Regions from separate parts of the Shewanella mangrovisoli genome, predicted to be linked through region 1. Evidence: riboswitches for the same ligand, from Rfam matches in the RefSeq annotation. Region 1 holds a riboswitch; the other holds the start of a gene.

Evidence for each region. A riboswitch is a leader RNA that binds a small molecule or an ion and turns the genes downstream of it on or off. The one in region 1 is predicted to bind cyclic di-GMP.
Region 2: it holds a riboswitch for cyclic di-GMP, as region 1 does, so the genes downstream of both, K0H60_RS14950 (glycosyl hydrolase family 18 protein) here and gbpA (N-acetylglucosamine-binding protein GbpA) in region 1, are expected to answer to the same signal.

The regions. Positions count from the first base shown of each region.
Region 1 covers NZ_CP080412.1:1,077,172-1,093,667, forward strand. Annotated here, with positions in the region: gene pepN (aminopeptidase N) at 1-692, opposite strand, end outside; gene lpoB (penicillin-binding protein activator LpoB) at 933-1,526, opposite strand; gene K0H60_RS04770 (COG3014 family protein) at 1,594-2,994, opposite strand; gene def (peptide deformylase) at 3,004-3,534, opposite strand; gene K0H60_RS04780 (SlyX family protein) at 3,604-3,816, opposite strand; gene K0H60_RS04785 (WD40 repeat domain-containing protein) at 3,826-4,776, opposite strand; gene fkpA (FKBP-type peptidyl-prolyl cis-trans isomerase) at 4,931-5,701, shown strand; gene exeM (extracellular exonuclease ExeM) at 6,327-8,939, shown strand; gene K0H60_RS04800 (hypothetical protein) at 9,069-9,524, shown strand; gene K0H60_RS04805 (PaaI family thioesterase) at 9,633-10,070, shown strand; gene K0H60_RS04810 (YgjV family protein) at 10,124-10,369, shown strand; gene katB (catalase KatB) at 10,716-12,176, shown strand; gene K0H60_RS04820 (TMEM165/GDT1 family protein) at 12,247-12,801, opposite strand; cyclic di-GMP riboswitch class I at 13,202-13,297, shown strand; gene gbpA (N-acetylglucosamine-binding protein GbpA) at 13,423-14,898, shown strand; gene K0H60_RS04830 (aromatic amino acid transport family protein) at 15,458-16,496, shown strand, end outside.
Region 2 covers NZ_CP080412.1:3,405,435-3,421,930, reverse strand. Annotated here, with positions in the region: gene K0H60_RS14975 (DUF1254 domain-containing protein) at 1-306, shown strand, start outside; gene K0H60_RS14970 (DEAD/DEAH box helicase) at 385-1,686, opposite strand; gene K0H60_RS14965 (methyl-accepting chemotaxis protein) at 2,036-3,604, opposite strand; gene K0H60_RS14960 (aminopeptidase P family protein) at 4,078-5,892, opposite strand; gene K0H60_RS14955 (ROK family protein) at 6,254-7,045, shown strand; cyclic di-GMP riboswitch class I at 7,538-7,626, shown strand; gene K0H60_RS14950 (glycosyl hydrolase family 18 protein) at 7,735-10,341, shown strand; gene bamJ (BamJ family beta-barrel-assembly machinery protein) at 10,412-10,882, opposite strand; gene K0H60_RS14940 (short-chain fatty acid transporter) at 11,104-12,435, shown strand; gene K0H60_RS14935 (HPP family protein) at 12,566-13,045, opposite strand; gene K0H60_RS14930 (TetR/AcrR family transcriptional regulator) at 13,295-13,903, shown strand; gene K0H60_RS14925 (DUF1294 domain-containing protein) at 13,912-14,430, opposite strand; gene K0H60_RS14920 (DUF418 domain-containing protein) at 14,408-15,652, opposite strand; gene K0H60_RS14915 (nucleoside deaminase) at 15,797-16,234, opposite strand; gene K0H60_RS14910 (hotdog fold domain-containing protein) at 16,349-16,496, opposite strand, start outside.

The DNA.
Region 1 (16,496 bases):
TGCCACATATGGTATGGCCCTGCATGCATCGAGAAGTTATAGGGGCTTAACTTAGGTGTTTCAGGAAACTCCCAACGATTTATTGCCCCAGCAGGTGTGACTGAGGACTCGCGCATGGTGCTGATCACTTGCCAGTCCTTCGGCGCGGTCACGCTGATTTTATAGTTGGCTTTTAAATCGGGTTGGTCGAACACTGCAAACATTTGCTGCGCCGCAGCAGGTTCGAAGTGTGAGTACAGGTAGACCTTACCATCTACTGGGTCTTGGAAACGGTGCAAGCCTTCACCATTAGTGCTGTGGGCGCGAGTAAATTGCACTTCGACCGTGTTGTCGCCCGAGGACAGTAAACGGGTATTCAAACTGATATAGGCGCCATTGTAATTAGGGTAAACCGCGGTGCCGTTAATCAAAAAGCGCTTAATTTGTGCCTTGTTTAAATCGAGACTCAATTGCTTAGGCACTTCGCTGAGATTGAAATGGACCTTAGTGGTGGCGCTGAACTCAGTGTCGCCAGTCAGTTGAAAATCCAGCTCATAATGCACATTCGAAATCACCTGTGAACGTAAGCTCGCCTGATATTGGCTGATATAGGGGCTGGCATCCCTTGGACCCGTATTTAACGGACTTTGGACGGCGCACGACATCAGGGCCGAGCAGGTGAGGGCGACTAGGCTGGCTTTAAACAAATTCACGACTTCAATCCTTCAACGATTTACTTTATTTGTGGCTTGGATGCGGCGCAGGTTGGTAAGTTTAGGCACTGTGAAGTGGCAAACTTATCCCGTTCAAAAGCGACGCCCATGCTAGGTATTTTGGCCGAGTACACTACCTTATTTAGCATGGATAACCAATGTTAAAAATGTAAAAAAAAGCCAGCGAAAATGCTGGCTTTTTTTGAGTATTTCGGCTTTAGCCCATGGGGCTGAGCGAGATTACATACCTAAGAAAGACTTAGACTTTGTCTTACGGATTTCTTTTTCGTCAGACCATTCGATAAGGCCTGTTTCTAAGTCCATCAGACGCATAGTCATCTTGTAGTAAACGTCTTTAGTGCTGCCATCTTGCTTAACGATGCTAGACAGGTTGCCATACAGCATGTACTGGGCACCGATTTGACGGCCAAACTTGATGGCGGTTGATGGGTCAACCATACCAGTATTGTTTTGGTAATCCAGTTGCTTACGAACTGAATCGACTTTTGTCATATCGATAAAACGGAACTTGCCAGAGCGCAGTAACTTGTTACTGATAGAGTCGGTCACTGATTCAGTATCGATATGCTCAGAGGTTTTGTTTTTGATGCTATCGACAAACAAAATTGGGCGGTTGTTCGCTGTCATCGCTACGATAGGTGGGAAAGTCATCATGCTATCGACCATCTTAGCGGCGATGGCTTGCAGATCCGTTGAGCCAAAGTTTGCGTTAACGGTTTCCACTTCTGTGGCATCGCCATACTCGACTTTCGATTGACATGCAGCCAGACCCATTACGGCAGCCAGCACAAAAATCAGTTTAAATTGTTTCATAGTCAGTTCCATTTTGTGATTGTAAAAACTTAATGACACTCGTTTTATTCAAACATTCACCGCTAGGTTAAATGATTATTGAATAAATTCGGGTGTAATTACCAGTATCAATTGCCCAGACCAAGGTGGTCTTGCCTGCGGCAACGTCAATTTTGGCCGGTGGTGCCTTGTCTAACTGCAGCGTGTATTCCCCCGGATTGAGGTAACGTCTGCCAATTTGTGCTTGTTTCGGCAGGGTCAACCAACTGCGGCGGTCCGCCTGTTCGGTAACGACGTTAAAAATCTGCATCGCGATACTGCCAATATCGGCAGCATTATTGCCGGGCTTACCGCTTTTTTCGACCTGATAAGCCATTTCCGATTTGGCATATACCCGCGCGACTTGGCGAACCAAGGTGCCGGGCAAATCTTCCTTGAGCGCGTTAATCGCTAGGGCATCGATATTGGCGATGGGCTCGGTTTTCAGCACTGTGCCTAAGCCTTGCACTTGAGCCTCGGCAACAAAACTATTGTTCGGTCCATAGGTTGCCAAAGAGACGGTTTGCCAATTGCCATGGATAGTGAAGGGCACTGTGAGCGCTTGTTTTTCAGGTACAAAGCCCTTTTCGACCATGAGAATAACTTGGCCTTCACCCGCCTTGGGAAGCTTGGCATCGCCCCAGCGCCTTTTAAACTCATCGTATTGCGGCATGCCGAGTTGCTTGGCAAGACGAACTAAATCCTGTTGCAGATAAGTGTTATCTGGAGTGATTTGCGCCGCTTTACGGTAGTCGATAAAGGCATCGTTTGGCTCGCCTAATACTTCATGCAACAGACCCGTAGTGTAGTAGCTGTAGGCATTGAGGAAGGAGCTGGTCACTGTGCCAGCGGCTTGGCCTAGCTTATTCACTTCGGCATCTATGGTGCCATTGGCCATGGCCTGTACGGATTTTTGTGACTTTTGATAACGCTCCTGCTCAGAGCCTTGCAGCTCGTTACTGCGGCGAACCTCCACTAATGCGCCTTGATAGTCACCGCTGAACAGGTAATTCAAGGCTTGATATTGGTGCAGCATAATGCGCTCGTAGCCTGGGCCACGATAGGGAATGGCATTATCGTTTAATACTAAACTGGTGGCCGTTGCACCTATGTCGCTGGCGCTGATCTTGGCTTTGTCATCGAAGGCTGTATAGGCCTCAACCGCTTGCTGATAGTACTTACGGCTGCTGGCAAAATCGCCGGCCACCTGCGCCACACGTCCTGCTTCTTGGGCGTAGAGTAGGCCATCATTACCTTGGATATTGCTGGCTAATTTGTCGATATCCGACATGGGCGTTGCGGTATTGAGCTGTTGTTTTATCGGTGCAATTTGTGCCGGATAATTAATAAAAATACTGTTATAGGCACAGCCGCTCGAGCCTAAGATGGCGGCGAGCATTAGCGTGCTAAGTGTGGGTTTAATAAAAGAGTATATGAAGGTGGTTTTCATGCCTGTGGTTTACCTTCTTGCCATTAGTTTTTGTTCTGGCATTTGAGAGCGTTCAAGCAAAGTGATCCCTTGTAGATGATCAAACTCATGTTGGAAAATACGAGCGATAAAACCTGTTAACTCAGTCTGTTGCCAGTGTCCTGCAAGATCTTGATAGCGCACGACAATCGTCTGGTGGCGCCAAATGCTAAACCTTTGACCGGGAACCGATAAGCAGCCTTCTTCACCGCTAACTAATTCCGCAGAGGCAGACAAGATCTGTGGATTGACGACCACGACAGGGTCCATTAGCGGCGCATCGGGATAACGCTCGTTCGGCCGAGATGCCATGATAAACAGTGCTAGCGGGCTGTGCACTTGCGGTGCGGCAATACCAACGCCTTTGGCGGCCACCATGCTCTGCGCCATCTGCTCTGCTAATTGACTCAAGGCCGTATCGAAGTCGCGAACTTCAATGGCGTGCTCTTTTAATATGGCTTCACCCACCAAAGCGATTGGTAGTGGCTGACTGGGCGCTTGTAACATCTCATCTTTAAACATCGCATTCCCTGGATATTTAGTGGCCATAGTGTCGTTAACGGATTTTGTTACCCATTATCCGTTATCACATTAATAATGGGGCGGTGGCGTTTCTTCGGCTTGGGTCGCAATATTGCTGGGTTCCATCGCCTTTAACTTACCAATCAATAACTGAATTTGATGTTGCTGATTGGCGATGAGCTGGTTCAGCTTAATGACCTCTTGGTTTAACTCTTCGACCGTGAGCTCTTGAAAAGCCAATTTCATTTGCAGCTCTTCAATCTGTTCTTGTACGCCTTGCATGACTAACCTCTACTCCTGCCAAGTCTCAACTAGGCCTTGGCTACTGATACTAACCACTTTATTGGTATCTCGAATTGCCACAGAGTATACAACGGCTCCTCGGTTTTGGCTGTTTTTAGTCAGCGCAATTTGCCACTTAGCAATAGGTTTACCCGTTTGGCGTTGCCAGAGTATGACTTCGCGCGCGGGCGTACCAGTGAGCAACTGAGTGTCTTGCTTGGCGAAACGTACCGCCGAGAAGGTCATTTGCCGACGTTTAATCTCTAATTGATTTAACAGCTTACCATTGGTGTTGTCCCAAATCTTCGCCTCATTGGTACTGCCATTGGTAAAGCTTAAAGTGCCGCTGTCGTTGAGTGCCACCTTAGTTACTCGGCTACCTATATCCCAAGTGTGGATAGGCTGCCCCGTTTGCGCCTGCCACAGGATAGCCTGCATATCATTGGAGCCTGAGAGGGCAATACGGCCATCGGCGGAAAGCGCGACGGTATTGACCCTTTCCTTATGGCCTAAAAATTTAATCAATGCCGTTTTGGCCGCATTGAGCGACATCACACTGCCATCGTTCAAACCGATCAGTAAGGCGCCATTGTTAGCTACCGCTACACTCTCACCCGAGGTGGGCAGCGACCACCATCCGCGGGATTTGCCGTCGGCTATTGTCCATAGGGCAACTGAATCGCGGCTTAACGAGGCGGCGAACTCGCCGTTAGCGGAAATGGCGGTGGCCGTGACGCCAGTGTTGAGGTCGCCATGCACCCATTGGTACTTGAGACTGTGGGTGGGTAGGTCCCAACATTGCACACCTTGGCTTTGGGTGGCGACAATGGCGATATTGCCGTCGCTAGAGAGGCTCGCGCTGTATGAAGGTTCCTGTGAAAGCACTCGAATATCATCGGCTTTGGGCTGACAGGCCGCTAAAAAAAGTGTGCAAAATACCAGCAGTAGGGTTTTCTTCATGAACTTGCTCCTAAAGTTGGTGTCTCTAGTCCGGTAGAGTGAGATTAATCACAGTTAACACATAACAGAATCTAGTTGGTATAACCCAGATAACTAGTATACAGTTGTCGCGCTTAGGTTATTGTAACCGCTTGAGGATGCTGAGGAAGCTTTAATGAAATCGATTTATAAATTATCGTTAGTTGCATTGGCTGTTATTGGCCTATCTGCTTGTAATCAAGAAGAAAAAGCAACAAATGCAAGCACAAATGTTGAATTAACGACTGAAGCACAAAAAGAAGCCTACAGTGTTGGCGCTTCAATCGGTCGTTATATGTCTGGCCATATCAAAGAGCAAGAAGAATTAGGCCTGCCAGTTGACCGTGCGCTGATCGTGACTGGTTTTACTAACGGTCTGAATGATCAACTGAAATTAACCGAAGAAGAAATGCAAACCATTCTTCAAGGTTTAGACAAAAAGTTAAACGACAAACGCACAGAACAAGCTAAAGCCATTGCAGCGAAAAACATCGAGGACGGTAAAAAGTTCCTCGAGGAAAACAAAGCTAAGCCTGGCGTAGTAACCACTGAATCGGGCCTGCAATACGAAGTGTTAACACCAGGTTCTGGTGACAAGCCAGCGGCTGAAGACACTGTAGAAGTGGATTACGTGGGTACTCTGCTTGACGGCACTGAGTTTGATAGCTCATACAAGCGTGGTCAAACGGCTAAGTTCCCATTAAACCGCGTTATTCCAGGCTGGACCGAAGGCGTACAGTTAATGCCTGTGGGTGCTAAGTACAAGTTTGTGATCCCTGCAAACTTAGCTTACGGTGACCGTGATACTGGTACTATTCCACCAAACTCAACCCTGATTTTTGAAGTTGAACTGAAATCAATTGAGAAAGCACAAGCGGCTCCTGCTGCAGAGCCTGCTAAAAAGTAATTTGCTGTGACAACAACTTAACTCGGGTTAAGTTTTGCACTCATAGAATACCGCCCACCTAGGGCGGTATTTTTTTGCATTCGAAATGACTAAGCAGTGCTGTAAGCGATACAAATAAAACCATGGGGCAACTTGTTTAACCGTTTTACATCATCTCGCAAACGACCAAGGGCTAGGCTTTTTAAATAGAGTTAGCGTTTAAAAGAGGATAAAGGCGTATTCTTTTGACGACGAATAATATTTCAAAATAATGATCAAATAATTAAGTTTTAAATTAATTGCCATAATTTAAATTATCGAAAACGCCTATTTTATTCGGTGTGGCATTCTTAAAAATATCATCAAAATATCACATTTATTTTTTGATTGTTATTTGCTCGTTTTTACTCTGATATATCACTGTGATGTCTTTATCTTACTTATTGTTTTCTTACCGCTTAATACTTTTGTGTTATATCACTGTTCTGTATATAGGACAGTTTGAGTTGTAAAATTTCATTTCTATCAATATCTTATGAATGCATAGTGGGATCTTCCCCTCTTTTTTTAGCTTTTCAACTCTGGAATAATCCGCCCGCACGTTAATAAAAATTAGCGGCGATATTATAATAATGGGGTTGATAATATGGATAATGTTAATAAGTTAACGGCTATTTCTTTAGCTGTGGCCGCAGCTTTGCCAATGATGGCAAGCGCTGATGTGATGATCACTGAATATGTTGAAGGTAGCTCGAACAACAAAGCTATCGAATTGTATAACAGCGGTGATACGGCAATTGATCTGGCGGGTTATAAACTCGTTCGTTATAAAGATGGCGCCACTGATGCTTTAGATATGCAAGCATTAGATGGACAAAGTATTGCGCCAAAATCCACAAAAGTGATTTTAAACTCAAGCGCAGTCATTACCCTGCCTCAAGGTGTCGATAGTTTTTCGGGCACGTTAAGTTTTAACGGTGGTGATGCGGTTGCCTTAGTTAAAGATGGTGCCGTAGTCGATATTATCGGTGATGTGCCCACGCCGACAGGATGGGGCCTCGATGTCACCCTGCAGCGTAAACTCGATTCATTAGTCGCCAACACTGTTTTTAATCCTGCCCAGTGGGAACAATTACCTAAGGACACTTTCACCGGTTTAGGTTCGCTAGAAGCGGCGACTGAGCCTGAAACCCCCGTCTTTAGCTGCAGCGGCGCGAAAATCGTCCCTATTTATCAAGTCCAAGGTGCGGGTGAATCCAGCCCTTATGTACCTGAAGGCGCATTCGAGTCTGAAACCGAAGTGACGGTTCGCGGCGTAGTGACCGCCCGTGGTGAGAGCTTATTTAAAGGCTTCTACCTCCAAGAAGTGAAAGGCGATAACTCGCCATACACCTCCGACGGTGTGTTCGTGTTTTTAGGTGAGAATCCACCTGAAGCGATTCAACCAGGGGTTGAAGTCTGCGTTCAGGGTAAGGTGAAGGAATACTTCGGCCTAACCCAAATCGATATTAAAGCCGATAAGAAATTTGAAGTGGGTGCTAAGGGCGAAGTCCCTGCTGCAACACCATTCTACGTGGCTGATGGCGAAACCTTAGCGCAAGCATTAGAGCGCTACGAAGGCATGAACGTGAAACTGGATGCGGGTAGCGATCTGAAGATCAGCCGTACCTTCAGTTACGATTATGCGGGCCGTCGTAATAACATGTTGGTGTCTTACAAGGCGCCGTTGATGAAGCCGACTCAGCTCTATCCAGCATTGTCACCAGAAGCGACGGCGTTAGTTAAATCTAACCTTGAAAATCAGCTGTTTATCGAATCTGACTACAAGCCAGCCGACGGTGTTATCCCTTACTTCCCTGACTTTAACGTCGAAACTGGTTATATCCGTGTGGGTGACCAACTGACTAACCTTGAAGGGGTGATTGGTTACAGCTACGGCGCCTACCGTTTAGTGGCAACCAATACTATTACCGCTGGCGACTTTATCCGCGGTGACGATAGAACCGACGCGCCAAGTGTGGCCACTAAGGGCGATATCCGTGTTGCTAGCTTTAACGTGCTGAACTTCTTTAACGATGTGGTCGGTGGTGATACTAACCCATCGGGCAGTAACCGCGGCGCATTAACCGAAGAAGAAATGCTGCTGCAACGCGCGAAAATCGTCAGCGCGATTACCGCCATGAACGCCGATATCGTCGGTTTAATGGAAATCGCTAACAACGGCTTTGGTGAAAAGAGCGCGATTAAGAACTTAGTCGATGCCTTAAACGAGAAGCAAACCGCTGACAATGCTTACAGCTTCGTTGAAATCACCGATGAAGATAAATACGACGGTAAGTACTTCGGTAGCGATGCCATCACTGTGGGTATGCTTTACCGCGCGGGTAAAGTGAGCCTAGCGGGTGCGGCTCGCGCGATCGACACCCCTGAGCAACACGCGACAGCTGGCAGTGTGACTCGCACTAAAGACGGCAAGACTGAGACTAATCCAGGTAACGATGCTTACCAACGTCACAGCTTAGCGCAAACCTTTAAGATCCATGATGAAAACTTAACCGTTGTTGTTAACCATCTGAAATCTAAAGGTTCAGGCTGTTTAGAAGATTGGGTCAACTTCGAAGAGTCAGTCGATCCTGCCGATCAGCAGGGCAAGTGTAACGCCTTCCGTGTATCGGCGGCTAAAGTGCTCGGCGAAGCCTTAAAAGACGTTAAGGGCGATCTGCTGGTGATTGGCGATATGAACGCCTACGGCATGGAAGATCCTATCCGCGTATTGACCGATTACGATGCGAGCAAGTCTGAGCGCGATATCATGACTGCCTCTTGGACTACTCTTGATGGCAAAGTGTTTGAGCGCCAAGGTAGCAAGATTGAGAAGGGCTATGGCCTAATCAACCTCAATACCAAGGCCCATGGCGCTGGTACTTACTCATACAGCTACAACGGTGAGTTAGGTAACCTCGACCATGCCTTAGCAAACACCAGTCTTGCCAAGCGTTTAGTGGATATCGAAGATTGGCATATCAACTCGGTTGAATCTAACCTGTTCGAATACGGCAAAAAATTCTCTGGCGAACTGGCCAAATCTGAGAATGCTTTCTCAGCCTCTGACCATGACCCTGTGATCGTGGCATTAAGCTACCCAGCGCCGGTTGAGCCACCAAAACCTGAGCCAAAGCCAAAGGATGATGGTGGTGCATTAGGATACTTAGGTTTAGCCTTACTATCCCTATTCGGCCTGCAACGCCGTCGCCGTTAATCGAGAGTTTGCACGCTCACGGCTAAGTTTGTGAGCTAAACTCAGAGCTAAGGGATGGTTTTACCATCCCTTTTTTATGGCTTGAATCGGGCGAAATGCCGAGAAGGTTAGTCAAACGGAGAAGAGAAGATGGCAGTGACAGGCTCCTACCATTCAATTGAAGTGGCGAAAGCGCCACTGTGGTTTTATTTTGTCGCACTCATCAGTTTGTTATGGAACATCATGGGTTTATTGGCATTTGTTATTCAAATGACCATGACGCCTGAGGCTATGGCGCAGATGAGCCCAGATCAGATAAAACTCTATGAATCGACACCCGCCTGGCTCGACTTTGTGTTTGGTTTTGCGGTGGTTTCTGGCGTTATTGGTTGTCTGTTGTTACTCGTTAAAAAAGCCTTTTCTTATAAAGTGTTGCTCGCGTCCCTGGTCGCCGTATTGGTGCAGATGGGCTATGTCTTTGGGATTCAGCAGGCGGCAGCGGTATTAGGCAGCGATGCCCTTATGATGCCGAGTGTGGTGAGCCTGTGGGGGCTGTTTTTAGTCTGGTTTAGTCGTTTGGCTGTCACAAAGCATTGGTTAACTTAGGCGTAGCGACTCCTTGCCGTCTTATACTGATTAAGCCAATGCGTATGTGTTGAACTTCAGTCACTTCTTAGTAAACTGCTAGCTGGTTTTCTTTACTAGGATGTTGAAATGAGTATTTGGTTTAGACCTGTCACCTTAGAGGATTGTGCCCGTTTAGATGCTGGTATGGGGGGCAAAGGCACCTTGATGCAGACTCTCGGGATTGAGATCAGCGAGATTGGCGATGACTATATGAAGGCGACTATGCCTGCCACGCCCGCGGTACATAATCCCTTAGGCATAGTTCATGGCGGTGCTAACGTGGCGCTGGCCGAAACGGTTGCCAGCTATGCCGCAAACTTTGCGGTGGATTTCGAGCAATATTATTGTGTTGGACAAGAGATTAACGCCAACCATTTACGCGCTTCGCGTAATGGCGTACTGACCGCGACGGCTAAACCGGTTCATTTGGGAAAACGCAGTTCGGTGTGGGAAATCTTAATCCATAATAGTGCAGGGGAGTTGACCTGTATTTCACGGATGACGGCGGCGGTAGTAAAACGCTAACAAGGCTCAACCAACCTGTTTTAGTTGTATCAATCGATAAATAAGGACGTGATATGGATAGTGCAATGATGTGGGAATGGGTTGGTTATTTAGCGTCTGTGGTGGTGGCCATCTCTTTGATGATGTCTAACATCAAAAAGTTACGCTGGTGGAACTTGCTGGGGTCGGCATTATTCGTTGCCTATGGGGTAGCGATACAAGCTTACCCGGTGGCGGCGGTTAACTTTTTTATCGTAATAATCGATGCCTATTATTTGGTCGTCATCTATCGCGAACAGGCGGCCTCTGTCAATGAGTAATATGTAGCACTTTGAATCAATTGAAGTATTTTTTAAGTTTGTCTTAAGCTCGAGTTCTCATTTTTGCCAAGTCGGTTTGCGTTACGGCTGGCATACTCTTTATTCTGTCGCTGGCTATTTCATCGCATACGGGGAGTGAACTTTACTCCCTGAATGATCTAAGCACTCTTCGTTAATCTGAAATGCAGATTGTTTGAATCTATATTAATCGCTTTATTGAATCTGTATCTTTGTCTATTCTAACTCCATCGACAAAACGTCGCCCCGCCAAGGAGATAAGCCATGGCCACAATTTACGATTTAATTGAATCTTGGGTTAACACCAATCAAGAATGAGGAGCAAGGTATGAGTCAACAGTATTTAACAAGCCAAAGCGGTTCTCCAATTGCTGACGATCAAAACTCATTGTCAGCGGGCGAGCGTGGTCCATTACTACTGCAAGATTGGCATTTAATTGAAAAGCTTGCCCACTTTAACCGTGAGCGTATTCCAGAGCGTGTTGTGCATGCCAAAGGCACTGGCGTATACGGTACTTTCACCCTGACTAAAGACTTAAGCGAATACACCATTGCCGACCATTTTAACGGTGTTGGTAAGCAAACTGAAACCTTCGTGCGCTTCTCTACCGTAGGCGGTGAAATGGGCTCTGCCGATGCCGAACGCGACCCCCGTGGTTTTGGTCTGCGCTTTTATACTGCTCGTGGTAATCACGACATAGTGGGTAACAACACGCCTACTTTCTTCCTGCGTGATGGGATTAAGTTTCCAGACTTTATCCATACCCAAAAACGTAACCCATTGACGAATTTGAAAGATCCACAAGCTATGTGGGACTTCTGGTCATTAAACCCTGAAGCCATGCACCAAGTGACGATTCTGATGTCTGACCGTGGTATTCCGGCAAACTACCGCCAAATGCATGGTTATGGTTCACATACTTTCTCGTTCTGGAATGCTAAAGGTGAGCGTTTCTGGGTGAAGTTCCACTTCAAATCGCAGCAAGGCGTGGTGAACTTAACTAATGAGCAAGCCGATAAGTTAAAGGGTATCGACCCTGACTCATCCCAGCGCGATATGGTGGTGGCAGTGACCGATGGCAACTTCCCTCGTTGGACGGTGAACGTACAGGTTATGCCTGAGAGCGACGCCAACACTTACCATATCAACCCATTCGATTTAACTAAGGTGTGGCCACATGGCGATTACCCGTTAATTGAGATTGGTGTGTTAGAGCTGAATCGTTTACCGCAAAACTACTTTGCCGAAGTTGAGCAAGTGGCATTAGCACCGAGCAACTTAGTACCAGGTGTAGGCGCATCGCCCGATAAGATGTTACAGGCACGTTTATTCGCCTATGCCGATGCGCAGCGTTACCGTATTGGGGCGAACTACAACCAGTTACCAGTAAACTGCCCACATGCGACTAAAGCCAACCATCATCAACGTGCGGGTGCCATGGCGGGAACGCAATGCCCGTACCACGGTAGCCAAACTGGTGGTGATGCCGCGGCCAACTATGGTCCAAACAGCACTGCGGGGGCTTTAGTGGAACCAGCAAGCTTTGCCGAGCCACCACTGCGTTTAGATGGCGAAGCGGCGCGTTACAGCCGTTACAATCAGGATGATTACACGCAAGCGGGTAATCTGTATCGCATCTTTAGCGAAGCAGAGAAAGCGCGCTTAGTGGAAACGATTTCAGGCTCACTGCGTCAGGCAAGTTTGGATGTACAGCAACGTATGCTGGCACATTTCCACAAGGCCGATGCGGATTACGGTCAACGGATCCAAACTGCACTCGGGTTATAAACTTAATTAACCCATAAAAAGGGCCAGTGTTATCACTGGCCTTTTTGTTTATCTAAATTTAATCAATTGGTTAAAGCACTAGCGTTGCGACACCTAACAGGGCGAATAAAATCGCGCAGCCCCTGTGGATCCACTTCATTGGTAGTTTTTCGGCACTAAAATGCCCTGCAATAACCACTGGGACGTTCGCCAGCAACATACCCAAAGTGGTACCTGCAACCACCATGGCTAAGGCATCGTATTTAGCGGCTAACACGACAGTCGCGATCTGGGTTTTGTCGCCCATTTCGGCAATAAAGAACAGAATAAAGGTCGCGATAAAAGGTCCCATCTTATAGAAACGGCTTTCTTCGGCGTCCACTTTATCGGGGATTAACACCCATAGCGCAATTGCAAAGAAGGAAGCGGCAACCAAGTAGCGTGCTACATCTGGGCTTACCCAGTTAATAGCCCATTGGCCAAGCCAAGCGGCGGCAAAATGGTTAAACAGGGTTGAGAGTAAAATACCCAAGATAATCGCGGTTTTATTTTTAAATCTTGCAGCGAGTAATAGGGCAAGCAGTTGAGTTTTATCGCCAATCTCGGCGATGGCAACCGTAAAGGTTGAGGCGAGTAACGCTTCCAAGTGTGATCCTTTTAGGGGTGGTTTTTGACATAAGCACAATAGACCGTCCACCCCTAGGTGCGGTTACTGTGCTCAGGTCTTGCAGGACAAATCGATGATTTGCTGTAAACACCATGGCATGCGGCCAAGTATGTTGATGTTCACCCTGAATATCGATGGCTCGAAATCCAGTTAGCTACTCCCCCGAAGCGAGGAGGGCATTATACCCAAGTAAGAGTCTGTTTCAAGGGTAAAGTCATTAAGCTTAAGCGCAAATAATATGACAGACGCCAATAAAATACCGCTCAGCGTTTTGTAATGTGTTGAATTGTAACATTTTAATTTTTGACAACGTTGTCTTTTATTGTTAGGTTAACCCTGTCTCAATTTAAGTTACATATTGTTAACTTGAATGGAGAGCCACCGTATTTGGCAAACTAATTGAAAAATTAGGACGCAAAGCCTCCGGTCTAAAGTTGTAAAGGGATGTTGTAACTAAGATAGCGGGGTTGCCTCTGAATTGATTTAATGCTTTCAATTCTTTGAAAAATAAACGGCTTTGCTTAATGCTGTTTTGCCTAAATACCACTTTTATACCTATGCCAATCTCGTCGAGAAAGGCACCCTACGGAGTACATTAAAGTGGAACATCAAACTGCTTTTTCATCCATTACAAACGCTAAACTCAAACGTCCGCAACTGGCTCGCTTAAGCCTAATAGCCTTAGCTTTAAGCGCCACGAGTGCGCTAGTTAGCCAAACGGCGTCGGCCCACGGTTATGTGGTTTCACCAGAGTCACGCTCATACGCCTGTAAAACTGGCAGCAATTTAAACTGCGGCGCCGTTCAGTGGGAACCGCAAAGTGTTGAAGGTCCATCAGGTTTTCCTGAGTCAGGCCCTGCCGACGGCAAAATTGCCAGCGCAGCCAACGCGGCGTTTTCTCCCTTGGATGAACAGAGCCCAAGTCGTTGGTCTAAGCATGACATTAAGTCGGGTTGGAATGACTTTAGCTGGCAGTTCACCGCTAACCATGTGACCCGCAATTGGCGTTACTATTTAACCCGCCAAGGGTGGGATCAAAACCAAGCGTTGAGCCGTGCAAGTTTTGACTTAGCGCCCTTCTGTGTGGTCGATGGTGGCATGGTGCAGCCGCCTAAGTTAGTGACGCATAACTGTTATGTGCCTGAAGATAGAACCGGTTATCACGTCATTTTGGCCGTGTGGGAAGTGGGGGACACTACCAACAGTTTCTACAATGCCATCGATGTGAACTTTAGCTCTGGCGCCGTGGTGCCGGGCGAGTGGACCGACATTGGTGATATCAATCCGTCACTCGATCTTAAGGCGGGTGATAAGGTGATGACGCGGGTGTTTGATGCGAATGGTGAGCAAACTGCCAAGCAAACCCAGATAACCATTGCCGATGCCACCCAAGGCGCCAAGCAAAATTGGCCATTCCTGTTAGCCAGCGCGATTAACGCCCAGCAGCCACAACTTAAGGCGGGGCAGAAGAATGCCTCTGGGGTGATCTCGCCCGTTTACGGTAAAAATGAGATTTATGCCGCGCCCAATTCGGGTCTAGAGCGAGTGGAAGTGAGCTTTGATATTGCGCCTGCGCCGGGCAATCAGCTCGATGTCACGTCACTCGCCGATGATTACCCCATTGTCGATGGTGCCGCAAAGGTCAGTTTCGATGTTAGCACTAATACCGATATGCAGGTCTCGGCTTACCTGTTTAGCCACGATGGCACGGCAGTAGGATATGTCACGCAAGCGGTCAATAATACTAGCGAGAGTTTAGTGCTGGATGTCGTCGCGCCAAAGGCGGGCCATTATCACTTACAGGTGAAGGGCGAGCCAAAGCAAGGTGAGGTTATCCAGCAAAACTTCGATCTGTTCTTAAAAGATCAAGCCACAGCCCCGGATGCCGACTTTGTCTTCCCCGAGGGCATTAAAAACTATGTGGCGGGTACTAAAGTGCTGCAACCTAAAACTGGCAAGGTCTATCAATGTAAACCTTGGCCTTACAGTGGTTATTGCATGCAATGGTCGCCAACGGCAACTGGGTTTGAACCGGGTGTCGGCGGCTCTTGGGCTATGGCCTGGACTGAGCTGTAACCCGTTAACAGGGGAATAAGGGGATTGTGAGCCGTGTTAATCCGCGTTAGCGTAATCCCGTATCCTCTGAGCGAATCGCTAAACTCATTGATAAACCCTGCAATGCCACAGGTTTGCAGGGTTTATTGTTTTGATAACAGATCCGCCTCGATTTTTTATCTTTTACTCATATTTCCCCATCGGATAGCCAAGGCGGCGTCATCTTTGTCTATAACTGGCTTGCCCGCTGGGATAGGCTCTGTTAATGTCCCTAGCTATCTTCTATTACGCGCGATGTCGCTGCTTTGCTAAGGCAATCACGGTTGAAATTAATGTCACTTTTCTTCAAACGATTTAGTTAGCCTCAATGGCGACTGGGTTGAAATATTCAAAAGCTATTGGGGCCAATTGATCTGCTCTTTGAGATCGGATTGGATGCTTTAAGTTTAGTGACGCTTTTCGTTTGAGATTGCTGTTGGCTTAATCACAGAGTGCGCAAGGCTTTATCCTTCAAATCTACTCAAAAAACCTTAAAAAATAATAATTAATACTTGAATAGGATAATTGTGTGAATTCAAAAATGTTAGGCTCGATAGCCATTGTCGCGGGGACCGCCATTGGCGCGGGAATGTTAGCCTTACCCTTAGCCACGGCCGCCTTAGGCATGGTGCCAGCCATTTTGCTAATGGTGGTGATTTGGGGCTTGTCAGCCTATACCTCATTGTTAATGCTTGAGATTAACCTGCGCTCTGGCGTCGGTGATAACGTCCACGCCATCACGGGCAAACTCCTCGGCAAGAAAGGCCAAATGGTGCAAGGCGCTTCCTTTCTCAGCTTACTCTTTGCTTTAACGGCGGCGTATTTGACGGGCGGCTCATCGCTGTTAGTACTTAAAGCCAAAAATATGTTCGACCTAGTGTTAGACAACCAACTGGCTGTGGTGCTGTTTACCTTAGTGCTGGGTGGATTTGCGGCCTTAGGGGTGGCTTGGGTCGATAAAGCCTCGCGCTTCTTGTTTTCGCTGATGATTTTATTGCTAATTGTGGTTGTGCTGTTTTTATTACCCGAAGTCAGCATCTCGAGTATGGCAACCAGTGCGGTGGCCGAGTCCATGACCAGCAGTTGGATGGCGGCGATTCCTGTGGTGTTTACTTCCTTCGGTTTCCACGTGTGTATCGCGACCTTAGTGCGTTATTTAGATGGCGATGCTGTGTCGCTGCGCAAAGTATTGCTAATCGGTTCAACCATTCCACTCGCTTGTTATATCTTCTGGTTATTGGTGACCTTAGGCACAGTCGGTGGCACCGAAGTCAGTAGCTTTAACGGCTCTTTACCTGCGCTTATCAGTGCATTACAAGAGATTGCCCACACACCTTGGATCAGCAAATGTATTTCGCTGTTTGCGGATTTAGCCTTAATCACCTCTTTCCTCGGGGTAACCTTAAGTCTGTATGATTTTGTGGCCGAACTGACCCGCGCGAAGAAGACCTTCCTCGGCCGCGCCCAAACTTGGCTGTTAACCTTTGTGCCGCCGCTGTTATGTGCGCTCTATGTCCCCGAAGGTTTTGTTGCCGTATTAGGGTTTGCCGCCGTGCCGCTGGTGGTGATGATTATCTTCC
Region 2 (16,496 bases), 2.3 Mb from region 1:
AAAAAATACCTGATGCACTTTAAGGCGCCCGAGGTGAGTCAATTCTGGTCGTTTACTGTGTATGGTTCGGATAATCGTTTAATGGCGCACAATGAGATTAACCGCCACAGCCGCGGTGACCGTACTCTTAAACCCGGCGCCGATGGCATGTATACCATCGAATTGAGCGCTAAAGGGGATGAGAGTAACAGCAATTGGCTGCCGATTCCTGAAAAGGATGCCTACATTATTATGCGTATGTACGGCCCTAATAAGGAAATCCAAGAGGGCAAGTATCCTTTCCCTAAAATTCAAGTGGTTAAGTAATATAAAGCCCATAATTGGCTCAATAAAAAAGCGTCCACTAGGACGCTTTTTTATTGGATAGGTGATAGTTCACTCTATTTACTTAAGTTTTTTCGCCTTACTTGGGGCTTGGCCAACCTTCATCTTCACGCGGCGACCCTGCATGCTTTTCTCGGCGATGATCTGCTCGCTAACGTTGTCGAGTCGCTGTTGTTTCTTGGCAAAACTACGACGAGTTTGTAGCTGCTTTAACAGCAAGTCGCGGCTACCGACTTCGTATCCTGGCACGGTAATACGACGAATTTTTTGGCCGATTAGCTTTTCAATATCAGCGAGTGTGCGCTCTTCTTCACGGCTCACAAATGAAATCGCAACCCCTGATTTACCCGCGCGGCCGGTGCGGCCAATACGGTGCACATAGTCTTCGGCAAGGAAAGGTAAGTCGAAGTTGACCACGTACTCAAGGCTTGGAATGTCTAAGCCGCGGGCGGCGACTTCGGTGGCGACTAATACGCGCACTTTGCCTGAGACAAACTCACGCAGCGCGCGGCGACGGCTACCTTGTGCCTTTTCACCGTGGACGACTTCAGAGGGAATGCCATCTAAATTCAATTCTTTCACTAAGGTGTCGGCCGCATCGCGCGTCGCGGTAAAGACCAACACTTGTTGCCAGTTCTTCTTACCAATCAGTTCGGACAAGAGTTCGCGCTTACGGCGCTGCTCAACCGGATACACCACTTGGCTCACGGTATCTGCGGTGGTGTTTTGCTTATCGGCGCTGATCACCTGAGGCTTGACCATCATGTCGTTGGCCAGTTTTTTCACCGCACTCGAGAAGGTGGCTGAGAACAATAGGTTTTGACGTTTCTTATTCACCGCTTGAAGGATTTTTTGAATATCCGCATTAAAGCCCATGTCTAACATACGGTCGGCTTCATCGAGCACTAAAAAGTCGATGCTAGAGAGGCTTAAATTACAGGCGGTCAGGTGTTCGAGTAAGCGCCCAGGCGTCGCGACAATAATATCGGCACCGCGTTTAAGTTTTTGCGCCTGAGTCTCAACCTTTACACCACCGTAAATGGTTAATACGCTGAAATTTAAATACTTGCTGTAGGCTTCAACGTTGTCGGCGACTTGAGCCGCGAGCTCACGAGTCGGCGTGAGGATTAATACCCGCGCGTTCGATTTTAGGGTCTCGCTGGGGTTTTCCACCATCTTTTGCAGTATCGGCAGGGCGAAGGCCGCCGTTTTGCCCGTGCCTGTTTGCGCACTAGCCAGCACATCTTGCCCGCGGCGGATAGCGGGGATCGCTTGCTGCTGAATAGGTGTCATTTTTTGATAACCGCAATCTGAGATAGCGCGTAAAATCTCGGGGCAAAAACTAAAAGATTCAAATCTCATTTTGGATTCCTGTCAGTCACTTATTCAATCATTCAAGCGCATCATTCTATTGTTGAAAGCGCACTCTGCCGCACTTTATTCATTACAACAGCGCTTCACTACAAGAGTGCTTCAAACCTATGCACTTGCTTACGCATTTCCGCCACACAGTATTTTTGCACTTTGTGTAGCAGAAAAATGGCGGGCGCGGAGTATAGCAAAATTTTCGGTTAAAACCTGTACTTTTTAACCCTTTGGGATTTTATAACAATCTGTAAGCGGTTTTAGATGTGGTTGAAACTGTAGAGGGGAAAACCTAGAGGGAGAGTATCGCGCCATCATCTTAGTTGATAATGGCGCGACGGGAGTACTAGCCAAAGGCGCGGCGTAGACCTAGGGCCTTTTCGGCATTGTGTTTTAAATGGTTAGCGGCATCACCAATTTGATGGGTGGCGGCGAGGTTTTCGCTGCTGGTTTGAGTGATGGAGTGAATGTTGTTAGTGATTTCATGCACCACTTGGCGCTGCTGATCGGCGGCCACCGCGTTTTGCTGAGCAAAGGTGTGGATCTCGCTCACCTCTTGGTAAATGGTGTTCACGTTCTCGGCGGAGGTTTGAATATCGTTAGCACATAGCTCGGCATGCTGACGGCTCTGCTCCATCTCCTTCGCCCAAGCATTTAGCATGCTGAACATCTTGTCGACGCTCTGGGAAATACTGTTAGTCGACAATTGGGTACGGCTCGACAGCGCGCGTACCTCGTCGGCGACAACCGCAAATCCACGGCCTTGCTCGCCTGCGCGAGCCGCCTCAATCGCGGCGTTGAGGGCGAGTAGGTTAGTCTGCTCGGCAATCGAGTCAATCTCGCCCATGGCGCTGGCCACCCGTTCGGCTTCCTTATTGAGTTGATGGGCATTGTTGGCGGCATCGGCCACGGATTTGGCTAATTGCTCAACCTTTTGGGTGTTGGCCTTCATATTGGCGCTGCTTTTGAGGCAGAGATCGTAGGCAGTGTTGATACTGGTCGAGGTCAATTGAGTATTTTGCGCAACCTCGGCAATGGTTGAGCTCATTTCTTCCATCGCGCTGGCGAGTTGTTCTAGCTGGTTTTTCTCTTGATCTAGGCTGACATAGGTTTGTTCTGTCGTCACTACCAGCTGATCGGCAATCGCATGTAAATGGTGGGCCTGATCTTGGGTGCGGCCAAGCACGCCGTTCATCTTGGCTTGCAATAGGACCAATTGGAAATCGAGAATCGATGAAGTATCGGCGCCTGAGTAGATATAGCGGCTGATGGAATCATATTTCTCCTGCATTTCAACCAGTTTGGCTGGAATGCGAAAGGCTTCGTCGTAGAAGATTGCCAGATTGAGGCTCATTAGAATCGCCCCTGCGAAAATCACTCCCCAACCCCAAAAGTAACCCGCAATCAGTAAACCTGTGGTAGCAACAACGGCGGAGACAAAACGTTTTTGCATTAAGCTGAGTGGTTTAGGGATGGGTTTATTTTGTATTAGTCTGCGATAGATATCCGTGGCTTTGCTGACATAGGCCGCCTGCGGCTGAATACGCACCGATTGATAACCTATGATAGTCCCATTCTCAAACAGGGGAGAAACAAAGGCATCGACCCAATAGAAACCGCCATTCTTACAGCGGTTTTTGACTATGCCTCGCCAGGATTGGCCGGATTTCAGCTTTTCCCACATTTCTTTAAAGGCGGCGCTGGGCATATCTGGGTGACGCACCTTGTTATGAGGCTGGCCGATCAATTCCTCGGGCTTATAACCCGAGACTTCGGCAAAGCGTTGATTAACGTAGGTAATAATCCCACGGGTATCTGTGGTTGAAATCAATTCGTCTTGGGGTGTGAGGCGGACTTCCTGTGCGTTACTGTGGAGTTGGCTGGTTTTACTGCGGCTAGGGTTACTCTGGCTCATTTAGTGTGTCCATTCAGGGCCGATACGACTTTTGGGGTAAATGTAACTGGTAAAACGGGTGCCAGCTCTCATTGGAGTCGGCTTATTATGTGATAATGGTATCATTTTTGTGTGGGTATTGGAGAGCGGTTTTTAGCTTTACCCGCAACAAAAGTAATGATTTTTAAATTTTGTAAGTTTCTGCAAATATTGCATTTTTAATTCGCTTTCAAACGAGTGTTTATCCTGTTTAAAAGCAAATTTTAGAGTTTTGTATAAGGTCTGTTTTTAGCTTATGCCTGGCTAAAGCGGTTATAAGTTCATTTGCCTAAATAGTGGTAGGAGCTTAGGTGAAAAACATCAGCCTGACTATTGGACTAATGTCGTGATTTAGCTTGTCAGAACAGTAACATCATAGGTGGAACGGGTCTTGAAGCGACTCTAAATAAAAAGCCCAAGCGTTGGCTTGGGCCTTAGTTTTGTGCCACTTAACGTTAGATGGCTTTTGTGACCTTTGTTAGCCACTCAAGCTCACTGCCTGACATTAATGGCGATAAGGTGTTAAACACTTTCTGATGGTAAGCATTAAACCAGTCGATTTCGCCTTGGGTTAACAGGCTCTTATCGATAAGGCGAGCATCCATTGGGATCAGCGTTAAGGCATCAAATTCATACATTTCACGCTCGGCGCCCTTTAAGGCTTTGCAGTGTTGCACTACCACTAGGTTTTCTAAGCGGATCCCAAAACTGTCGGCGCGGTAATAACCTGGCTCGTTGGATAACACCATGCCTGGCATTAGGGCGATGGCATTGAGGTTTTTACCAATGCGCTGCGGACCTTCGTGCACGCTGAGGAAATGACCGACGCCGTGGCCTGTGCCGTGGTCGTAATCAAACCCATGTTGCCACAGATATTGGCGGGCGAAGGCATCGAGTTGTTGCCCCGTAGTGCCTTTCGGATAGCGAGCCTGATCTAAGGCGATATGGCCTTTTAATACCAAGGTGACCATTTTCTTCTGTTCATCGGTCACTTTACCAATGGCGATGGTGCGAGTGACATCCGTGGTGCCGTCCAGATACTGAGCGCCAGAATCCACAAGATAGATGCTGTCCATCGTCATCATGGCAGGCGTGCCATTGTTATGGTTGTAGTGGCACATGGCCGCATTGGCGCCAGCGGCGGAAATGGTATCGAAACTTGGCTCGCGATATTGTGGATCTTCGAGGCGGAAGCTCTCTAACTTGTCGGCAAGGGTTGCTTCATCGTGCAGACGATTGGCGGCAACTTCGGCATCGAGCCAAGCGAGGAAACGACTCACGGCCACACCATCACGGATATGGCTGGCGCGCATGCCTGCTAATTCGGCGGCATTCTTCTGTGCCTTAGGCAGGGAGACGGGGTCGATACCGGCGATTAATTTGACGCCTGCATCGCGGGCGATATTTTGTGCCCAAGCGTTGGCAGAATTCGGATCGGCGAGCAGTTTCACGCCCTGTAAGCTTGCCAAGGTATCGGCAAGTGCAGCTTCGCTCTTAAAGCTCACACCCGCCCCAACGTGTTCCGCAATGCCTTCAGGGAGTTTGCTCAAATCGGTAAATAGCTGCATATCGCCATTGGCGTGAAGTAGCGCGCAGCCAAGCACGACCGGCAGACGCGGCACGTCATTACCACGGATATTGAGCAGCCAGCAGAAGGAGTCCAAAGCGGCGATCAGCGCGACATCGGCGCCCACTTTTTTGACTAATGCGCCAATCTCGGTCCGTTTTTGCAGGCTGGTCTTACCCGCACTCTCATTACTAAATAACGTGATAGCTGCGCTCGATGGTGCAGGTCGGTTTTGCCAGTGTTTATCAATCGGATTCTGTTCGACGGCAACCAGTTCAATTTGAGCCTTCGCTAAGGTCGCTTTGGCGTTTTCAAACCACGCTAAGGTGTGTAAACGGGCATCGAAGCCCACACGTGAACCAGCGGCAAGCGTATCGCATAGCCATTCGATTTGTGGTGTGTCGGTCAGGCTTTCATAACTAAAGAGATTTGCATCCACCTGCAGACGCACTTGCACCGTATAACGACCATCGGTAAAGATGGCGGCTTTGTCTTTTAAGACAATGGCCATGCCCGCTGAGCCAGTAAAATCCGTTGCCCAGTACAGACGCTCGTTATGCTCAGGCACATATTCGCCCAAGTATTCATCCGCGCGCGGGATGATAAAGGCATCTAAATTGGCATTGGCGAGTTCACTACGAATGGCGGCAAGACGGTTAGCAATCTTATTAGGTTGTTGGGATGATGACGATTCTAACGACATAGGGGCTCCAAATATTGGCATTGGCGGCTGACGTAGGCGACCAAATTATAATGCGTAATGCTGGCGAAAAGGATGCGAATTGGCGGCGATTATCGCAAGCTCAATGGCTAAGATGCAAGGGGATGGAATAAAGGATTTTGTATACAATCTTGTTTTTTAGGCATCACTTTGCGGTAACAAGGGCTGTGATCTTAGGCGAATTCTCAAATTGAAATGTTATCTTTATCACTCAGTCCTTCCGACTAATTCTTACAAATTAGCTACTTAAGTTTTATTCAATCGCTAATATTGGCCCATTATGCTAACATTCGCCATCTCCGCTCGGGGTCAGAGGGGAGCACATGTATCAGTGGAGTTGGCGATGCAAACATTAACAATAGACGTGGGCGGTAGCAAAGCCCTGTTCGAACTTCAACTCAAGGGGCATACAGAACAATATAAAATCCCCACGGGTGAAGGCTTTAAAATTGAAGATTTAAATGATCAAATCGCGGCGCTGGAACGGGATTATGATTTACAGAATTACCATTTAGCGGTCGCTGTACCTGGACTCGTACAACAGAATCGTTTGGTGTCCTGTAAATCTTTGCCCGGTCTCAATGGGCTAAGCTTTGAAACCTTGAAAACCCAAGGCGAACTTAAGTTTATCTGCAATGATATCGACGCTGGTATGCAGGCAACCTGTGATGAAAAATATGCCTGTGAGTTGTTAGTCATGTGCGGCACTGGGATTGGCATGTCGATCGCGTTGAGTGGCAAGGCTTTTACGGGGGCAACGGGAGTCGCGGGGGAGCTTGGACATTGCCGGGTGATGACGGAGGCGGGGGAGTTTAGTCTTGAGCAGCTCGCCAGCGGCGATTCTATCCGCAGCCGTAAGATTGCTACCGCCGATGATTTATATCTCGCCGGTACTTATCTGGGGATGGGGCTCGCGTGGGCGGTCAATCTGTTTAATCCTAATCGGATCTGGTTAGCGGGCGGCATGATGAACAGCGCGCCGTACTATAAGGGTTGTCTCGATAGTTTAAGACGCATGGCCCTGAGTGCACCGTTAGCCGAAATGAAGATTAATCGTGTCGATGATATGGAAACCTTAGTCTGCCGTGGCTTATCGGTGATCTTGGCAAGGGATTACTCGAAGGACGCCGCCTAACGGCTTTCGATTGAGGTGCGATTAGACCAAGATTGAGGCGTGATAAGCTCGTTCCGGCTATTAATCTTGGCTTACTTACGCTGATATTGATTCGGACATTGACTCAGATATTGATTCTGATTGGGTCGAGAACAACAGCATGCGGCCATCGGATTTGTGTGTTTGCAGTGCACTCTGCATATCACCTTGTTCGATGACCGCATTTTTGTTTGCACGAGTTATCGAACGGCGTCTTGCATAACTTCTTTCTTAAGACTTTCGATTTATTTTTATTGTCTCTCCTATTGGCTACGCGAGTCGATGATACGACTCTATGGTTTAAGCAATCCTTTTAAATACAATTGATTGCTCATTTTTTGAACTCAATAGTTCTACCTTTCTTTAAAGCTAATTCGGCGTTGATAATCGGTACAACGGCCTGTTTGTTAATATTTGGTTGCAATTTAACGCTATCGCGGCATATGCTAATTAACGTAATGACAACGTTGTCATTAGTGTGAAAGGCAAACCAATCGAAAGATTGGGACGCAAAGCCTCCGGTCTAAGGGTTCGTTTGTACCTATGATAGCGGGGATACCACAGGTTGTTTCTTCATGCTGCCGTTGTACGCACATGGTTTTAAGAGTGTTGTTTCCTGTCTACGCTTTGTTTGCCTTATTGATGCATAACTTACTCAATAGGGAAATCTCATGTTTAAGACTCAAATCTCCACCTCGGCGATGCTGGTGGCCTCGGTGCTGGCCTCTGCTGCCAGTTTTCAAGCCTTTGCTGCGCTCCCCGGTAAACCGACATTAGGTTGGGGGGAAACCAAGTTTGCCATTATCGAGGTGAATCAAGCCGCCTCAGCCTATAACCAATTAGTGACGGTTAAAGATGCCGCCGATGTGTCCGTGACGTGGAACTTGTATAACGGCGACGTCGGCAATAAGGCGCAGGTGTTACTCGATGGAAATGTGGCATGGGAAGGTCCATCGAGTGCGGCGGGGACGGCCAATTTCAAGGTCAATAAGGGCGGGCGCTATCAAATGCGCGTGCAGCTTTGTAATAACGAAGGTTGCAGCGCCAGTGATGCGAGGGAAATCTTAGTCGCCGATACCGATGGCAGTCATTTACTGCCACTCAATGCGCCTTTGAAGGAAAATAATCGTCCCTATGCGAATAAATCCGGCAAAGTGGTGGGAAGTTACTTTGTGGAGTGGGGTGTTTATGGGCGTAAGTTCCCCGTCGATAAGATCCCTGCACAAAACTTAACCCATATTTTATATGGCTTTACCCCGATTTGTGGTGGCAATGGCATCAACGACAGCCTAAAGGAAATCGAAGGTAGCTTTGAGGCATTGCAGCGCGCTTGTGCTGGCCGTGCCGATTTTAAAGTGGCGATTCATGACCCTTGGGCGGCGGTGCAAATGCCGCAGGCGGGGGTGAGTGAGTATTCCGATCCCTACAAAGGCAACTTCGGCCAACTGATGGCGTTAAAACAAGCCTATCCCGATTTGAAGATCCTCCCGTCCGTTGGTGGGTGGACGCTCTCGGATCCCTTCTACTTTTTAGGAGATAAAACCAAGCGCGACACCTTTGTCGCCTCAGTGAAGGAGTTTTTACAAACCTGGAAGTTCTTCGATGGTGTCGATATCGATTGGGAATTTCCCGGCGGCAGTGGCGCTAACCCAAGCTTAGGAAATGCCAATGATGGGGAAACCTATGTCACCCTGATGCGTGAATTGCGGGCGATGCTCGATGAGCTCAGCGCCGAAACCGGACGCAGCTATGAGCTGACCTCGGCCATCAGTGCGGGCGGCGATAAGATTGCTAAGGTCGATTATCAGGCGGCGCAGCAATATATGGATTACATCTTCCTGATGAGTTACGACTTTAATGGTGGCTGGACCAATACAGAGCTTGGACATCAAACCAATCTCTATGAGGCGAGCTGGGATCCTAATACCCGTTACACCACGGACAAAGGCGTAAAAGCCCTGCTCTCTCAAGGGGTGACGCCGGGTAAGATCGTGGTCGGCGCCGCTATGTACGGCCGCGGCTGGACTGGGGTGAATGGTTATAGCGGTAACAATCCTTTCACGGGCACAGCAACGGGCAAAGTGAAGGGCACCTGGGAAGCGGGCGTGGTGGATTATCGCCAGATCGCTAAGGATTATATGGGCGCAGGTTGGAGCTATGCCTATGATGAAACCGCCGAAGCGCCATCGGTCTTTAATGCATCGACGGGCGATTTAATTACCTTCGACGATGCGCGCTCTGTTAAAGCCAAGGGCCAATACGTGCTGACCAATCAGCTCGGTGGTCTGTTCGCCTGGGAAATTGATGCCGATAATGGCGACATACTCAATGCTATGCACGAAGGTCTAGGCCATGGCGAGGGTACAACGCCACCTGCGAATAAAGCGCCGATTGCCAATGCGGGAGCGGATATCACGGTAACGGGAACTGCGGATGTCACACTAAACGGCAGTGCGTCGCGGGATCCTGAAAACGGCGCCTTGAGTTATCAATGGAGCCAAGTCTCGGGCCCAAGCTTAAGTATCAGTAATGCGGACATGGCCAATGCTGTGGTGCAACTGAGTGAGGCGGCCTCGGATGTAGTGTATGTGTTTAGCCTGCAAGTCACAGATCCCGAAGGATTATCTTCAACCGATACTGTGACTTTAACCCATAAGGCCGAGACGGCAAACCAAGCGCCTGTGGTGACTGTGCCAGCGAGTGTGACGGTTGAGGCGGGGCAATCGGTGAGCATCAATGCGACGGCGACTGACGCCGATGGCGACAGCCTCACCTACGCATGGACAGTGCCCAGCGGCGTGGCGGCGAGTGGACAAAACAGTGCCACACTGGTGGTGACGGCGCCAACGGTTACCCAATCGACCCAATACAGTTTGAGTGTATTGGTCTCCGATGGCGCCTTAGATGCCAGTGCTGCCTTAACCTTAAGCGTGACGCCTAAGGCGACGGGTGGTCAATGTGATGCTACTGACCCCAATGCGGCCAACTATCCCGCCTGGAATGCGACAAGCATTTACAACACGGGTGATACCGTGAGTTATAACCAACTGGTTTGGAAGGCGAAATACTGGACTCAAGGTAATACACCTTCAAGAACCGCCGACCAATGGCAATTGTTGAGTCAGGTTGAGTTAGGTTGGGATGCGGGCGTTGCCTACAACGGCGGAGCAACTACTAGCTATAACGGTCGTCAGTGGCAAGCCAAATACTGGACTAAAGGAGATGTCCCTGGGGTTGCTGCGGTATGGACGGATATCGGCGCGGCGCCTTGCCCTTAGTCGATAGGGATTAAAGACATTAAAAAAGCCCTGCAATGCAGGGCTTTTTATTAAGGATTACAGCGTCAGATTAATTAATCTTCAGCAGCTCAACATCAAAAATCAGTACCGAACCGCCGCCAATTTTGCCAGTGCTGCGATTGCCATAGGCCAGTTCGCTTGGGATAAAGAAGCGGTACTTATCGCCTTCGACCATCAGTTGCACGCCTTCAGTCCAGCCTTTAATGACACGATTGAGTGGGAAGGCAATGGGTTCACCGCGCTCGACCGAGCTATCGAACACAGTGCCATCAATTAAGGTGCCGTGGTAATGCACAGTCACTGTATCACTCGCCTTAGGATGAACCGTGCCAGTGCCTTGCTGTAACACTTGATATTGCAATCCCGAGGCGGTGGTTTTCACCCCTTCTTGGTTTTTGTTTTGCGCTAAAAACTCATTACCTAAACGGATATTTTCTTGGGCCGCTTTTTGGTTATTCATCGAGGTAAAGAAGTAAAAAATCACCCCAGCAATCACAACAACGGCAAGTAACATTTTCATTTTAAGGAGCACCTCAGTCAATTTTGGCCATATTATCAGTTTTTTAGCCGAAGTGGCTAGCGCCTCGGTTCGGCGGGGTGTTGGACGATTCGCGTTACATTTTCTCACTTTTTTAAAATGGCTAAAGGCTTTATCCCGTTTTAGAGATCGCTTAACCTGTGACATTAGACTCTACAAAAACTCAATAAAAACAGATAAGAAGAATAAACAAGGACAGTCTTATGTTAACCAAAGCGGCAAAACCTCTGGTCAAACTCGTCGACCGTTATTTACCCGACCCTTATATCTTTGTCTTGCTCTTAACCTTAGTGGTGCTGATTTCGGCCGTGGTAGCCGAGCAGAAAACCCCACTCGAAGTCATCAATTACTGGGGCGATGGCTTTTGGGCACTGCTGAGTTTTTCGATGCAGATGCTATTAGTACTGGTGGCCGGATTTATGCTCGCCAGCTCGCCACCGATTAAGAAATTACTCGATGGCATCGCTGGATCCGCTAAGTCGGCGCCACAGGCGATTATCTTAGTGACCTTGGTTTCCCTCGCCGCCAGTTGGATTAACTGGGGATTCGGTTTAGTGGTCGGCGCCTTATTCGCTAAGGCCTTAGCGCGTAAAGTGCGTGTGGATTACCGTTTATTGGTTGCCAGTGCTTACTCGGGATTTGTGGTTTGGCACGGCGGCTTAGCGGGCTCAATTCCGCTCACCATCGCTACGGTGGGGCATTTTTCTGAATCACAAATCGGCATTATCCCCACCAGCGAGACCATCTTCGCGAGCTTTAACCTGCTGTTAGTGCTGATTTTGTTTGTGGTGATGCCTCTGGTAAACCGCTTTATGCTGCCCGAAGAGAAAGACGGTATCTATGTCGATCCTAAGGCTCTTGAGGATGGGGCCGCAGACGATAACGCGGCGCAGTTAACGGCCAATACGACGACTCGCCCTGCGGATAAATTAGAAAACAGCCGCTTACTCGGTTGGAGCGTGGGCGGCGCTGGACTCGTTTACTTAGGCTACTACTTTGCGGTGCAGGGCGGCAGCTTAAACCTTAACCTAGTCAACTTCTTATTTTTATTCCTCGCCATCGTGCTGCATCAAACGCCACGCAGTTTATTGCTGAGTCTCAATGAAGCCATCAAAGGAGGCGCGGGTATCGTTATCCAGTTTCCTTTTTACGCTGGCATTATGGCGGTGATGGTGCAATCGGGATTAGCCCAGAGTATTTCCGAAGGTTTTGTGGCCATCGCCAGTGCTGAAAGCCTGCCATTTTGGAGCTTTATCAGTGCCGGGATTGTGAATATTTTCGTACCTTCGGGGGGCGGACAATGGGCGGTGCAGGCGCCGATTATGTTGCCTGCGGCCGAAGCCTTGGGCGCCGATGTGGCACGGGTTGCTATGGCCGTGGCTTGGGGAGATGCGTGGACCAACCTTATCCAGCCTTTCTGGGCGCTGCCTGTGCTGGCCATCGCCGGGTTAAAGGCGCGGGATATCATGGGATTCTGTTTAATGCAGCTGCTGATAACAGGGGTGATTATCAGTATCGCGCTAAGCTGGTTTTAAACGAAAGCTTAAGGGTTCTGATAAAGGGCAATCTCACTTGCCCTTTATTTTTATCCTCTTCTTTATTCTCTTCTTATCCAGTTCACGCACAAATGCGTAAAATGCTTAGGTTTTAGTGTTTTGACGCAGCTTAAAACCATTTCTGCGGATAGGGGCGTCGACACAGCAGATTATGATACAGCCAGCCAAAGGACAGGATCAGCACTAGACCACTGGCGACTGGCGAATATAAAAAGTCCCACCCCTGCGCGGTCAGCATAATAACCAGTGGGTTTGCTCCAGCTGGAGGATGCACTGTGTGAGTGAGCATCATCAATGCAATTCCCGCCCCTACGGCTAATCCTAAGCTTAGCGGCGAGACGCCTACACTGTGGAGGATGATAAGTCCCATCAGACTGGTCAGTAGGTGGCCGCAGACAATATTTCTTGGCTGCGCCAATGGGCTATCGGGAAGGGCAAATAAAATCACCATAGTGGCGCCAAAGGGGGCCATCAGCCACAACAGCTGCGAACTCATTTGCTCCAAGCTTGCTAAGGCACTGATACATAACATGGCGCCTATGCCGGCGAGCAGTGCGGGTTTCAATTGTTGTGGGTTTATCACTTTCATTGTGTGTCCTTTGAGCCCAACTTGGCTATCGCGCAAGGGCTGTGGTTTATATGGTTAATATCAATAACTGCGGCTTGGGATTTAGTGTTGGGTTTCCCCTTGGCGCCATCCCTGTGGCCGCGTTGCACTTCATTGTGTTGAATCTCTAATGGGTAGACCAATCTGTCTACTTGATATCATTGCATGAGTAGACTGATTTGTCTACCTGTGAGAAGATACGCTTAAATCCTAATTGCAGAGGAAGGCGATATGCCACAACCCGAAGTCTTGTCAGATATGCCCTTAGATAAACGTCAACAGCTCATCACCACGGCATTTAAACTGTTTTATTTTCAGAGCGTACATGGGGTGGGTATTAACCAGATTTTGCAGGAGTCGGCGATTGCCAAAAAAACCTTGTACCATCATTTTGTGAGTAAGGATGAGTTGGTCGAAGCCGTGGTGTTGTATCGCGACCAAGTGTTTTATCACTGGTTAAGCGAGCGAGTGCTAGCAGTCGAGATAGGTAAGGCGGGGATCCGCGCGTTATTTATGGCGCTCGATGATTGGTTTAATCAAAGAGTGCCGCAGCTGTGTGAGTTTCGGGGCTGTTTTTTTATCAATGTGAGTGCCGAATTTACCGATGCCAGCCATCCTGTGCATCGTTTATGTGCCGAGCATAAACAGCGGGTAGCTGATTTAATGGGTCAGCAAGTGGCGGCTTTGGGCTTGTCCGAGGCAAAAGCGGCTTATCTTGTCGATACCCTATGCCTATTGAAGGAAGGCGCCATAGTATCAGCGCAGCTGCGCGGCGACACAGATGCGGCTATGCAGGCGTTAAAAGTTGCCGAGCAATTGATTGAAATAGAAACGCATTAGCGTGACGGTTAAATCAATCTATCCATGAAACCCGTTTGGATCCCATAACCCAGCAGGGCTAAGTTGGTCACGACCGTGAGCCAAAACAGTTGGCGAAAGGCGGCTTTGACCGATTTATGCCGCAGTAACTGCTGGGCAAACAGTGCGCCGGGCCAACCCCCGAGGAGAGACATCAGATGTAGGGTGCTTTCCTTGGTGCGCCAGCGACCTTTTCGCGCCGCCGATTTGTCGAAGGCGTAGGCGATAAAGGTGCATAAACTCAGCAGCAGGTATAAACCCACAATCGCAAGCGGCAGCATATGCCACCAAGCGGCGCCGATTAGCATCGCCAGAAAAACGAGCGCTAATAATAAAGGCATCGAACTCTGATGCGAGCGCGCGGCTCTGGGTTTTGCCACTTTTGATTTCGTGACTCTTGGTTCTGTGGCTCTAGATTTAGTCACTCTGCGTTGATTCACTCTTTGTTGAGTCGCTCTTCGTTCATGTACTGGAGCGGATGGCGTTTTATTGGCTCTTTTGTTGTTCATTATTCGAGTTCAAATGGCTACTAGCGTTGATGGACTTAAAGGCGAGCTGGCGCCAGAGTTTTTCGAGTGGCCCTTGGTGAAAGTAGCGTAAATACAAGCTTGCCAGTAGCAATTGCAGCAGCGAGTAACCCAGCGCTATCGCCATATAACCGCCCCTGTCGAGGGTTAATAGTAACTCGGGAGCAAAGTGGCGAAAGATAAACACACCGACAATGGATTGCAATATATACAGGCTAAAGGCGAGTTTGCCGACATTTTGCAAAGGCCTTAACACTGTCGAGCGATTTTGGCAGATTTTTACCAATATATGGATGTAAATCAGTGCAGTAGGGATAGCGCTTAGCATGACTATGATGTCCGAAAACATCACCAATGTTGGGTTTTGAGTTAATCCCAGCAGGGTATCTAGGGTAGAGAGTACAAAGCTGGCTAAAACCAGCTTGATTAAGGTGTTACGCTCAAATCCCTGCTCGAAACTACCTTGGCGATAGAGCGCCATACCTAGCAGCATCAGTCCGCCCGTGAACCACATTAAGGTGAACGGAATGACCAGCGCCATGTAACCGACCTGCATAACATGCAGGAACAGTTGATTGGCATAACCCGATGTCCAAGCGCTGTATTGTTCGGTGAATAAGGGCGATTCGCGGGTAAAGAGTTCGTCACTGCCCATGATGCTGATTAAACAGATAACTACTAACGAACTGAAAATAAAAATATTGGCCTTACGTTTTAACTCGGCGATGCTGGCATCTCGGTAGCAGAGTGCTAAAAAGCCGCTGATCCCATAGGTCAGTAAAATATCACCGGGCCAGATAATGATGCCGTGGATCAGGCCAAAGACAATCAACCATTTCAAGCGTGAGCGCAGCAGCGAATAGGCCGCTAAACCTTTATCACGAAACCGTTGGTACTGAATATAAAGCCCAACGCCAAATAAGATGGAAAACAGGCTGATAAATCGCCCTTCAATAAAGAAATTGCTAAAGGCTTCGAGCACTTGGTCTGAGAGTAATGGGATTTGATGGGGCGCATAGCCATAAAAGCTTATCCCCATAAAATAGATATTCATAAAAAATATCCCCAATACCGCTAACCCACGTATGGCATCGAGGTTGGCATTACGTCCAATTGGGATAGGCCGATGGAGCGTGTGAGTCGCATCGATGGGACTTCCCCAAGGATCCTTGGCAGCTTGAGTGATAGGTTTGATAGCAGGCATCCTTTTGCTATTGGGGAAAATGAACCGAGTCAGCTCGGCGAGATTGAGTTGATAATACAAGGCGCTAGCTTAACAGGCGCTCAAACCAATGAACACTCAACTAATTAAAGCGTTAGGCGCGTGGATCGCTTTGAAAGATATTGTCTATTCACCAATATCTTCGTTCCACAGCTGTGGCTTGGCGGCGATAAAATCGTGCATCAACTGTTTGCACTCGTGATTGTCCACCACTGTCACCTCTACTCCGCGGGACTGCACATAGGCTTCTGGTCCTTGAAAGGTGACATTTTCACCGACCACCACCTTAGGAATGCCATAGAGTAGTATTGCGCCACTACACATATCGCAGGGGGAGAGAGTCGAATAGAGCGTGGCCTTTTGATAATCGGCGGCGGTCAATCTGCCCGCATTTTCGAGGCAATCCATTTCGGCATGCAACACGGCGCTGCCTTGCTGCACGCGTTTGTTATGGCCGCGGGCGACAATTTTCCCGTCGATCACTAATACTGAGCCAATGGGGATCCCGCCTTCGGCTAATCCTTGTTTGGCCTCATCAATCGCGGCCTGTAAAAATTCATCCATTTCGGTCCCCTATCTTAGGTTGTTTGGCTTAGCATAGCAGCCTGCAAGCGTTGAGCAAGACAACCTAAGTGGTGATTTCGATTGATGATTAAGCTTGGGTGGATAAGCCTTGGCTTACTTCTGTGGCTTTTCTGAAATCCATAACTTGATATGTCCTTTCACGACTACCACGCCTTGGGTGTCGTAGGCGGTAACGGGCACCAACATATCGCCGGGAGTCCACTGCTCTGGCGTGACTTCGGCAACACATAAAATATCACTG